Regions from separate parts of the Pectobacterium nicotianae genome, predicted to be linked through region 4. Evidence: predicted binding sites of a transcription regulator. Region 4 holds the regulator's gene; each other region holds the start of a gene.
What was found. Region 4 encodes PurR, which represses purine synthesis genes. Its sites were predicted from a motif close to CANGCAAACGTTTGCNTG; they were not measured.

Region 1 (2,209 bases), 720 kb from region 4:
CATTTTAGACGGAAAACGAGAACGGAATAACATGCCGTTAGCCAAATCCAACATCAGGCGGTCGTGTTCGGTATCAAAATACCAGCGCCAGTTATCGTCAGGTTTTAACTTCATATTATTTACCCTTCGCCTTCATAGTAGAAATATCAGAAATGGCTGATTGTGTTTTCTCACATCACAATAATCGTTCATCGTCACAAACATTGCGGCAAGAAGATCAGTCATCCGTTGATAGATTATTTACGCAAACGGATAAAATATAGACTAGCCGGGGGGATAAATAAACCCCCAGCTAAAAATGAAAGGCATTTCGGATTAAATATGTGTAACGATATCTTTAATCAGGCGTGGACCGTGGAAAATAAAGCCTGAATATATCTGTACCAGCGATGCGCCAGCCGCCATTTTCTCGCGAGCGGCGACCAAAGAATCAATTCCGCCAACGCCAATAATCGGTAAACGTCCCGCTAATTCCTGTGACAAACGGCGGATAATTTCCGTGCTGCTTGTCTGCAACGGACGTCCACTTAATCCTCCGGTTTGCCCGCAGTGGTTTAATCCCTGAATCAGTTTTCTGTCGAGTGTCGTATTGGTGGCAATCACGCCATCGATGTTATGGCGAACCAGACTGTCGGCAATTTGGATCAATTCTTCTTCAGAAAGATCCGGCGCGATCTTTACCGCCACGGGAACATATTTCTGATGCTTATCTTTTAATTCTGTCTGCTTGTTCTTTATCGCCAGCAAAAGATCGTCCAGCGCTTCACCATATTGCAGGCTGCGTAACCCCGGCGTATTGGGTGACGAAATGTTGATCGCGATATAGCCTGCGTGAGGATAAACCTTATCCATGCAGATCAAATAATCGTCTTTGCCTTGCTCAACCGGCGTATCTTTATTCTTGCCGATGTTGATCCCTAATACACCGCCAAAACGTGTTTTCTTTACATTCTCGACCAGATAATCCACGCCTTTATTATTGAACCCCATCCGGTTGATCAATCCTTCCGCTTCCACTACGCGGAATAATCTTGGTTTGTCATTACCGGATTGTGGACGCGGCGTTACCGTCCCTACTTCAATAAAACCAAATCCCATTGCGCCTAACGCATCAATACATTCGCCGTCTTTATCTAATCCCGCCGCCAGACCGAGTGGGTTTTTAAAAGATAATCCCATGCAGGTAACGGGTTTAGTCGGAACAGATTGGCGAACGAGAAATTCAAAAGGCGTGTTGGTAATACGGCGTAATTGTTGGAAGGTCAGCTCATGTGCCCGCTCTGGATCGAGCTGAAACAGGGCTTTTTTGATAACGGGATAGAACATATTGTCTCCTGAGATCCCTATCGCAAAGGTATCTTGCCTACGCTGGGAGTAAGCAATAGTGGATTACGGTTTAACTCACGGTCGGTGATGGTAATTCCATCTTTGCGGAAAGTAAAACGTTTGCGGGAGCAGGGAATCGTGATGCGGGAATTATCGCCACACGCGGCAGGATACCGCGTGTGGCTGTGCTAATCGCGTGGCAGGATTAGTCTTGCAGTGCCTTGCTGATCTTCTCGAACAGATCGCCAGACAGATTTTCCAACGTCTTCAGTTGCTCCAACGCCTGACGCATTTGTGCCTGACGTTTAGCATCATAGCGTTTCAGACGGATCAACGGCTCGATCACCCGCGCTGCAACCTGCGGATTACGGGTATTCAGATCGGCCAGAATCTCCGTCAGGAAGCGATAGCCGCTACCGTCTTCCGCATGGAAAGCCGACGGATTCGAGGCCGCAAACGCCCCCACCAGCGAACGCAAGCGGTTAGGATTGTTCAGACTGAATGAACGGTGTTGCAGCAGCTCGCGCACGCGGGTCAGCACATCGGCTGCGGGGCTGGTCGCTTGCAGCACAAACCATTTATCCATGACCAAGCCATCCTGATGCCAGCGGTTATCAAACTGCGTCAGCAGGTCATCACGCACTGGCAGCTGAGCCTCAACCGCCGCCGACAGCGCCGCCAGCGAATCTGTCATGTTATCCGCCTGACGGAACTGCGCCTGCACCAGTTTATCCGCCTGCGCTTCATCGTTGAATGCCAGATAATGCAGGCAGACGTTGCGCAGCGCGCGTTTGCCCATATCCGCGTGTTCGATGCGATATTGCGGCGCGTGATTCGCGTGGTATACCGCCAGCCACTCATCCGCCATCTCTTTCGCCATCGT
Region 2 (2,209 bases), 760 kb from region 4:
CTTGTTCTGATTCAACTGGCGTTCTACTGCGCTTTGCATCTGATAGCTAAGCTGCTGCAAACGCTGCTGTGCACGATGAATACGGGTTTGCGGCTGTTGTTGCATCAGACGTTGTTGTAAGCGTTCACTTCGGCGCGAGGTCTGCCGAAGCTGCTGCTGCATGGCGTCATCCAGCCGCTGACGCAGTTTAACCAGCTGTGCCTGCTGACGCGCCAGCCGCAGCTGCGGATGCTGTTGCTGTAAACGGTGGTGCAGACGGGTAAATTCCCGATTGCGCTGGGCAAGGTAATAATCCATCGCCATTTCCAGACGCTGGCGCTGGGACTGTATCTGGCGCAATAGCTCAAGTTGGTTACGACTCACTAACTCGGCAGCAGCCGACGGCGTGGGTGCGCGCAGGTCGCCGACAAAATCAGCGATAGTGACATCGGTCTCATGGCCGACGGCGCTGACGATAGGAATGCGGCTGGCGAAGATAGCGCGGGCGACCCGTTCGTCATTAAAGCTCCACAGATCTTCCAGTGAACCACCACCGCGCCCGACGATTAATACGTCACACTCATCCCGCTGGTTAGCCAGCTCAATAGCGCGAACAATCTGTAGCGGTGCTTCCGCGCCTTGCACCGACGTGGGGTACACGATCACCGGCAGCGATGGATCGCGGCGCTGCAACACCTGCAAAATATCGTGCAGGGCGGCACCGCTGGCTGACGTAATCACGCCGACTTGTTTGGCGGGAGAGGGCAGAACCTGCTTAAACTGCTGATCGAACAGCCCTTCGGCAGCGAGGCGCTGTTTGAGCTGTTCAAACTGCTGCTGTAGCAGGCCATCACCAGCGGGCTGCATGCTTTCCGCCAGTAGCTGATAGTCGCCGCGAGGTTCATATAGCGTGATACTCGCCCGAATCAGCACTTGCTGACCGTTTTGCGGGCGGAACGTCACTTTGCGGTTGCTGGTGCGGAACATCGCACAGCGCACCTGCGCACGTTCGTCCTTTAGCGTGAAATACCAGTGGCCGGATGAGGGCTGAGAGAGGTTGGAGATTTCGCCGGAGAGCCAAATCTGGCCCATTTCCATTTCCAACAGTTGTCTAACCGTCTGATTCAGGCGGCTAACGGTAAAAATTGCAGAGGAGGGAAATTGAGACATTGTGAGCCAGATCAAATTTTAAAACAGTCACTTAATTGATCGATACTACCTACCTGAAAAAGGTAATCAAGCATTTTAGTAAAATAATGCTGGAGGCAACCGATTACGCTCTGTATAATGCCACGGCAATATTTTATCTATTCTTACATCCACCTTGGTGAGATATTGCCCATGCTACGTATCGCTAAAGAAGCACTGACGTTTGATGACGTCCTCCTGGTTCCCGCTCATTCTACTGTTCTGCCTAACACTGCCGATCTGTCCACGCAGTTGACGAAAAACATTCGCCTAAATATTCCTATGCTGTCCGCAGCGATGGATACCGTTACCGAATCCGGTCTGGCCATTGCGCTGGCGCAGGAAGGCGGTCTGGGCTTTATTCACAAAAATATGTCCATTGAGCGTCAGGCTGAAGAAGTTAGCCGCGTGAAAAAACACGAAAGTGGCGTTGTGGTTGATCCACAAACCGTGACGCCAGAAACGACGCTGCGTGAAATGAAAGAGCTGACCGAGCGCAACGGCTTCGCGGGCTACCCTGTCGTGGCAAAAGACAACGAACTGGTCGGTATCATCACCGGTCGTGACGTGCGTTTTGTTACCGATTTGGAAAAACCGGTTAGCGCGTTCATGACGCCAAAAGAACGTCTGGTCACTGTCAAAGAAGGTGAAGCGCGTGAGGTCGTGCTGCAAAAAATGCACGAAAAACGCGTCGAAAAAGCGCTGGTGATTGACGACCAATTCCACCTGATCGGCATGATCACGGTAAAAGACTTCCAGAAAGCAGAACGTAAACCTAACGCGTGTAAAGACGAACACGGTCGCCTGCGCGTAGGCGCAGCGGTTGGCGCAGGTGCAGGCAATGAAGAGCGTGTTGATGCGCTGGTTGCCGCAGGCGTTGACGTCCTGCTGATCGACTCCTCACACGGCCATTCCGAAGGCGTATTGCAGCGCATTCGTGAAACACGTGCTAAATACCCGAACCTCGAAATCATCGGCGGCAACGTGGCGACGGGCGCAGGTGCAAAAGCGCTGGTTGAAGCGGGCGTTAGCGCCGTGAAAG
Region 3 (2,209 bases), 820 kb from region 4:
GTTGCTGCGCCCGGCCACGGTGAAATGGCGGTTGGGTGGTTATGCGTTTCAACTTTCATCAGGATATGGGCGTCTTCCTGATGGTAAGTATATTGCCCGTTAGGATCGGTGTAGAAACGGCCGACGGCGGAACCTTCCATGACGGCGGCGTTGTCTTTATAGGCAGAGAGAACGTGATCGGGAGTGTGTTCAAAGGTGTTTTTGATCATTTTGAACAGTGACTTCGGCTGAGTAACGCCGTCGATCACCCAATCAGCGTTGAAAATCTTGTGGCGACAGTGCTCAGAGTTCGCCTGGGCGAACATATACAGTTCGATATCGTTAGGATTGCGGCCCAGTTTGGTGAAGGCTTCCAGCAGATAGTCAATTTCATCTTCTGCCAATGCCAGTCCCAGACGGACGTTCGCCTCTTCCAGTGCCTGACGTCCTTCCAGCAGAATTTCGATACGCTTGAAAGGGGCAGGTTGATGATGAGAGAACAGCGCTTCGGCCTGTTTCAGGTCGCTAAATACGCTTTCCATCATTCGGTCATGCAGCAGTGCCCCCAGTTGCTGCCACTGTTCATCGCTCAGCGTAGGCGCATGAATATAGAAAGCCAGACCACGCTCCAGACGCAGTACTTTGCTTAACCCACAGTTATGGGCGATATCCGTTGCTTTGGAAGACCACGGCGAAATGGTACCGGGACGCGGCGTGACCAGTAACAGATGGCCTTGCGGCTCGTGCTCCGCGAGAGAAGGACCATACTTCAGCAAACGTGTCAGTTTGGCCTGTTCATCGTTGTTCAACGGGGCGCTGACATCGGCGAAATGTACGTATTCAGCATAGATATCACTGACCGGCAAAACGTGCTCTTTGCAGCGGACCAGCAATTTATTAATACGAAAAGCCGATAAAGCAGGTGAACCACGCAGTATTTCCATAATCTAAAGTTCTCTCGTCTTCGATGCACTGGCTGCGATACAGCCATGGGGCACAACAGGGGGGAAACGCGCATATTATAGAGAATCCTTCCCTCGGACGAAACCGTTTGCGTGGCGATAATTTCACTTCGCGTCCGACGAATGATTAATCGGTGACCAAATCAATAAAAGTTGCACACTGGCGGTTTGTTAAGCAAAATGCCCCCACTCTGGGAAATGACGTATAAAAAAACTGCCGTTACAGACAGCCTGGCCACACGGCCGCCGAGAGATAACTATTTGAAGCCTTTAAAATTAAATTATTTTTTCATCGGGATTATCACGTTACTGCTGGCGTTAGCGCTATGGCCTAGTATTCCCTGGCGCAGTAGTCAGGATGTACAGCTCAGGCAGATCCTCTCACGCGGTGAGTTGCGTATCAGCACGGTCAACTCACCGCTGACCTATGCAATGAGCAACGGATCCCCGACAGGTCTGGACTATGAACTGGCAAAACGGTTCGCCGATTACCTCGGCGTCAAGCTGGTAGTATCGTCACGCAAGAATCTTGACGAGCTGTTCGACGATTTAGACGGTGACGATGCCGATCTGCTGGCTGCCGGGCTGATCTACAACCATGAGCGTCTGGAACGCTTCCGCGCCGGCCCAACCTACTATTCCATTTCACAACAGATGGTGTACCGCCTCGGTTCACCCCGTCCAAAAACGCTGGATAAACTGCAAGGCCGCCTCGTTGTCACATCCGGTTCCGCACACGCCGCTACCCTGCGCGATCTAAAAGCGGAGAAATACCCGCAGCTAAGCTGGGAATCGGCCTCCGATCAGAGCACGCAGGAATTATTGAAGCAGGTTGCCGACGGCAAACTGGACTATACGCTGGGTGATTCGGTCACCATCGGCCTGATGCAGCGAATTCATCCGCAGCTTGCCGTCGCCTTCGATCTCAGCGACGAAGAGCCGGTTACCTGGTATATGCGCCGTTCACACGATGACAGCCTGTCCGCCGCGCTGCTGGATTTCTTCAGCCAGATTGTCGAAGACGGCACGCTCGCGCGTCTGGAGGAGAAGTATCTCGGCCATGTTGGCGAATTTGACTATGTCGATACCACCACATTCCTGAGCGCGATTGATGAAACGCTGCCGGATCTGCGACCGCTGTTTGAAAAATACGCCACCGATATCGACTGGAAGCTGCTGGCCGCCATCTCCTATCAGGAGTCACACTGGAACCCGCTGGCGACCTCCCCTACCGGCGTGCGCGGACTGATGATGCTCACGCGCAACAC
Region 4 (2,209 bases):
ATCCATGAATTACTCCTTATTAACGAACGAATTTTATCTGAAAGCTTCATCTGAAAAGACACCACCGTTCACAGCCAAACCCGTTTAGGTAGTAAAAGCCACAAATAATAGGGTTATTACGATTCTTTCATAATTGTAGCGAAAAATCTCGGACGAATGCATCACTAATAGTATAAATTAGCCCTTTCACTTTCATGATAAATCGGACACAATCCGCTGTTTATGAAAGCGCTGCGTATCAGTCGAAAAACGTCAACCCAGATCCCTTCGGTATAACATTCGGCATTCTCCTTCTGAAATCCTGTTTTTTAGCTTAGAAGAAGAACATTAAACGTAGGCAAACGATTAACAATATACTTACGTCTGTAACAGGTAAGTTCAGGAGTCATTTTTAGATGGCAACGATTAAAGATGTGGCAAAACGTGCTGGCGTTTCCACCACAACCGTATCGCACGTGATCAATAAAACACGTTTCGTCGCCGAAGAGACTAAGGCAGCCGTCAGGGCGGCAATCAAAGAATTGCACTATTCGCCCAGCGCCGTCGCCCGCAGCCTCAAAGTTAATCACACCAAATCTATCGGTTTGCTGGCCACATCCAGCGAAGCCCCCTATTTTGCCGAGATCATTGAAGCCGTTGAAAACAGCTGCTATGCCAAAGGCTACACGCTGGTGCTGTGTAATTCACATAACGACATCGGCAAACAGCGAGCCTATCTTTCCATGCTGGCGCAAAAACGCGTCGATGGCCTGTTGGTAATGTGCGCTGAATACCCACCAGAGCTGTTGTCGATGTTGGAAGATTATCGCAGCATTCCGATGGTCGTGATGGACTGGGGACAGATGCACAGCGATTTTACCGATACGATTATCGATAACGCCTTTGAAGGCGGTTATATGGCTGGTCGCTACCTGATTGAACGCGGCCATCGGGATATCGGCGCCATCCCCGGCACTCAAGAACGCAACACCGGCAGCGGGCGCTACCTCGGCTTTTTGAAAGCATTGAAGGAAGCCGACATCACCGTACGCGACGAATGGGTAGTTCGAGGCGATTTCGAACCGGAATCCGGCTATAAAGCCATGCATCAGATCCTCGCACAGAAACAGCGTCCAACGGCCGTATTCTGCGGCGGCGATATTATGGCGATGGGGGCTATCTGTGCGGCTGACGAATTGGGTCTGCGTGTGCCGCAGGATATTTCGGTGATCGGTTATGACAACGTGCGCCACGCGCGTTTCTTTACGCCTGCGCTGACGACCATCCACCAGCCAAAGGAGCGTCTGGGTCAGTCCGCTTTCGCAATGCTGCTGGATCGCATTACCAGTAAGCGGGAAGATGCACACGTCATTGAAGTGCACCCGACGTTGATTGAACGCCGCTCGGTTGCAGACGGCCCCTACCTCGACTATCGCCGCTAGCCGCAGCCATTCTGTACAGCCGATTTTCTTATTCCTGCTGCTTCCCCTCCCTGCTTCAGCCAATTCTCTTGTATGCTGGCTGAAGCAGTTTTCAATTTAACACCGTGTTTCATTTTCTCTGGTGACAGCCGAGATCTCGGCTGCGATAAGTGTTGTCCAGGTATGTTTTACGATACTTTTACATAAAGTTAAGGAGACATGATGGGTTTACCTTATACAGAAGAATGGGATCCTAATACCGCGCCCTGGTTCCACATCGTGCAAGACATGCTGGCCACCGCGGATATCACCATCAACGGCACTCGCCCTTTTGACATCCGCGTGACCAACCCCAATTTCTTTAAACGTATCCTGCGTGAGGGATCGCTGGGGCTGGGAGAAAGCTACATGGATGAGTGGTGGGAATGTGAACGGCTGGATATGTTTTCCCATCGCGTCCTGCGTGCGGGGTTAGAGGCCAGGCTGCCCCGCCGTCTGCACGACCTGACGCGCGTCGCCCTCTCCCGCGTCACGAATTTACAATCCCGCCGACGTGCTCAGGTTGTCGGTAAAGCGCATTACGATTTAGGTAACGACCTCTTTACCTTGATGCTGGATCCCTATATGCAATACTCCTGCGCCTATTGGAAACAGGCACAGACGCTGGAACAGGCGCAGGAAGATAAACTTGCCATGATCTGCGAAAAGCTCCAGTTAACATCAGGGATGACTCTGCTGGATATCGGCTGTGGCTGGGGCGGGTTGGCCGAATTCGCGGCACGCCACTACGGCGTCTCAGTGTACGGCAT

Region 1: the regulator PurR is predicted to act here: its motif matches at 1,436-1,453, upstream of pyrD (quinone-dependent dihydroorotate dehydrogenase).
Region 2: the regulator PurR is predicted to act here: its motif matches at 1,242-1,259, upstream of guaB (IMP dehydrogenase).
Region 3: the regulator PurR is predicted to act here: its motif matches at 1,020-1,037, upstream of purL (phosphoribosylformylglycinamidine synthase).

Annotation. Positions count from the first base shown of each region.
Region 1 covers NZ_CP096821.1:2,811,422-2,813,630, forward strand. Annotated here, with positions in the region: gene MYB54_RS12630 (cell division protein ZapC) at 1-114, opposite strand, end outside; gene pyrD (quinone-dependent dihydroorotate dehydrogenase) at 316-1,326, opposite strand; gene pepN (aminopeptidase N) at 1,532-2,209, opposite strand, start outside.
Region 2 covers NZ_CP096821.1:1,327,411-1,329,619, forward strand. Annotated here, with positions in the region: gene xseA (exodeoxyribonuclease VII large subunit) at 1-1,149, opposite strand, end outside; gene guaB (IMP dehydrogenase) at 1,321-2,209, shown strand, end outside.
Region 3 covers NZ_CP096821.1:1,271,622-1,273,830, reverse strand. Annotated here, with positions in the region: gene purL (phosphoribosylformylglycinamidine synthase) at 1-923, opposite strand, end outside; gene mltF (membrane-bound lytic murein transglycosylase MltF) at 1,140-2,209, shown strand, end outside.
Region 4 covers NZ_CP096821.1:2,087,676-2,089,884, reverse strand. Annotated here, with positions in the region: gene cydH (cytochrome bd-I oxidase subunit CydH) at 1-6, opposite strand, end outside; gene purR (HTH-type transcriptional repressor PurR) at 396-1,421, shown strand; gene cfa (cyclopropane fatty acyl phospholipid synthase) at 1,623-2,209, shown strand, end outside.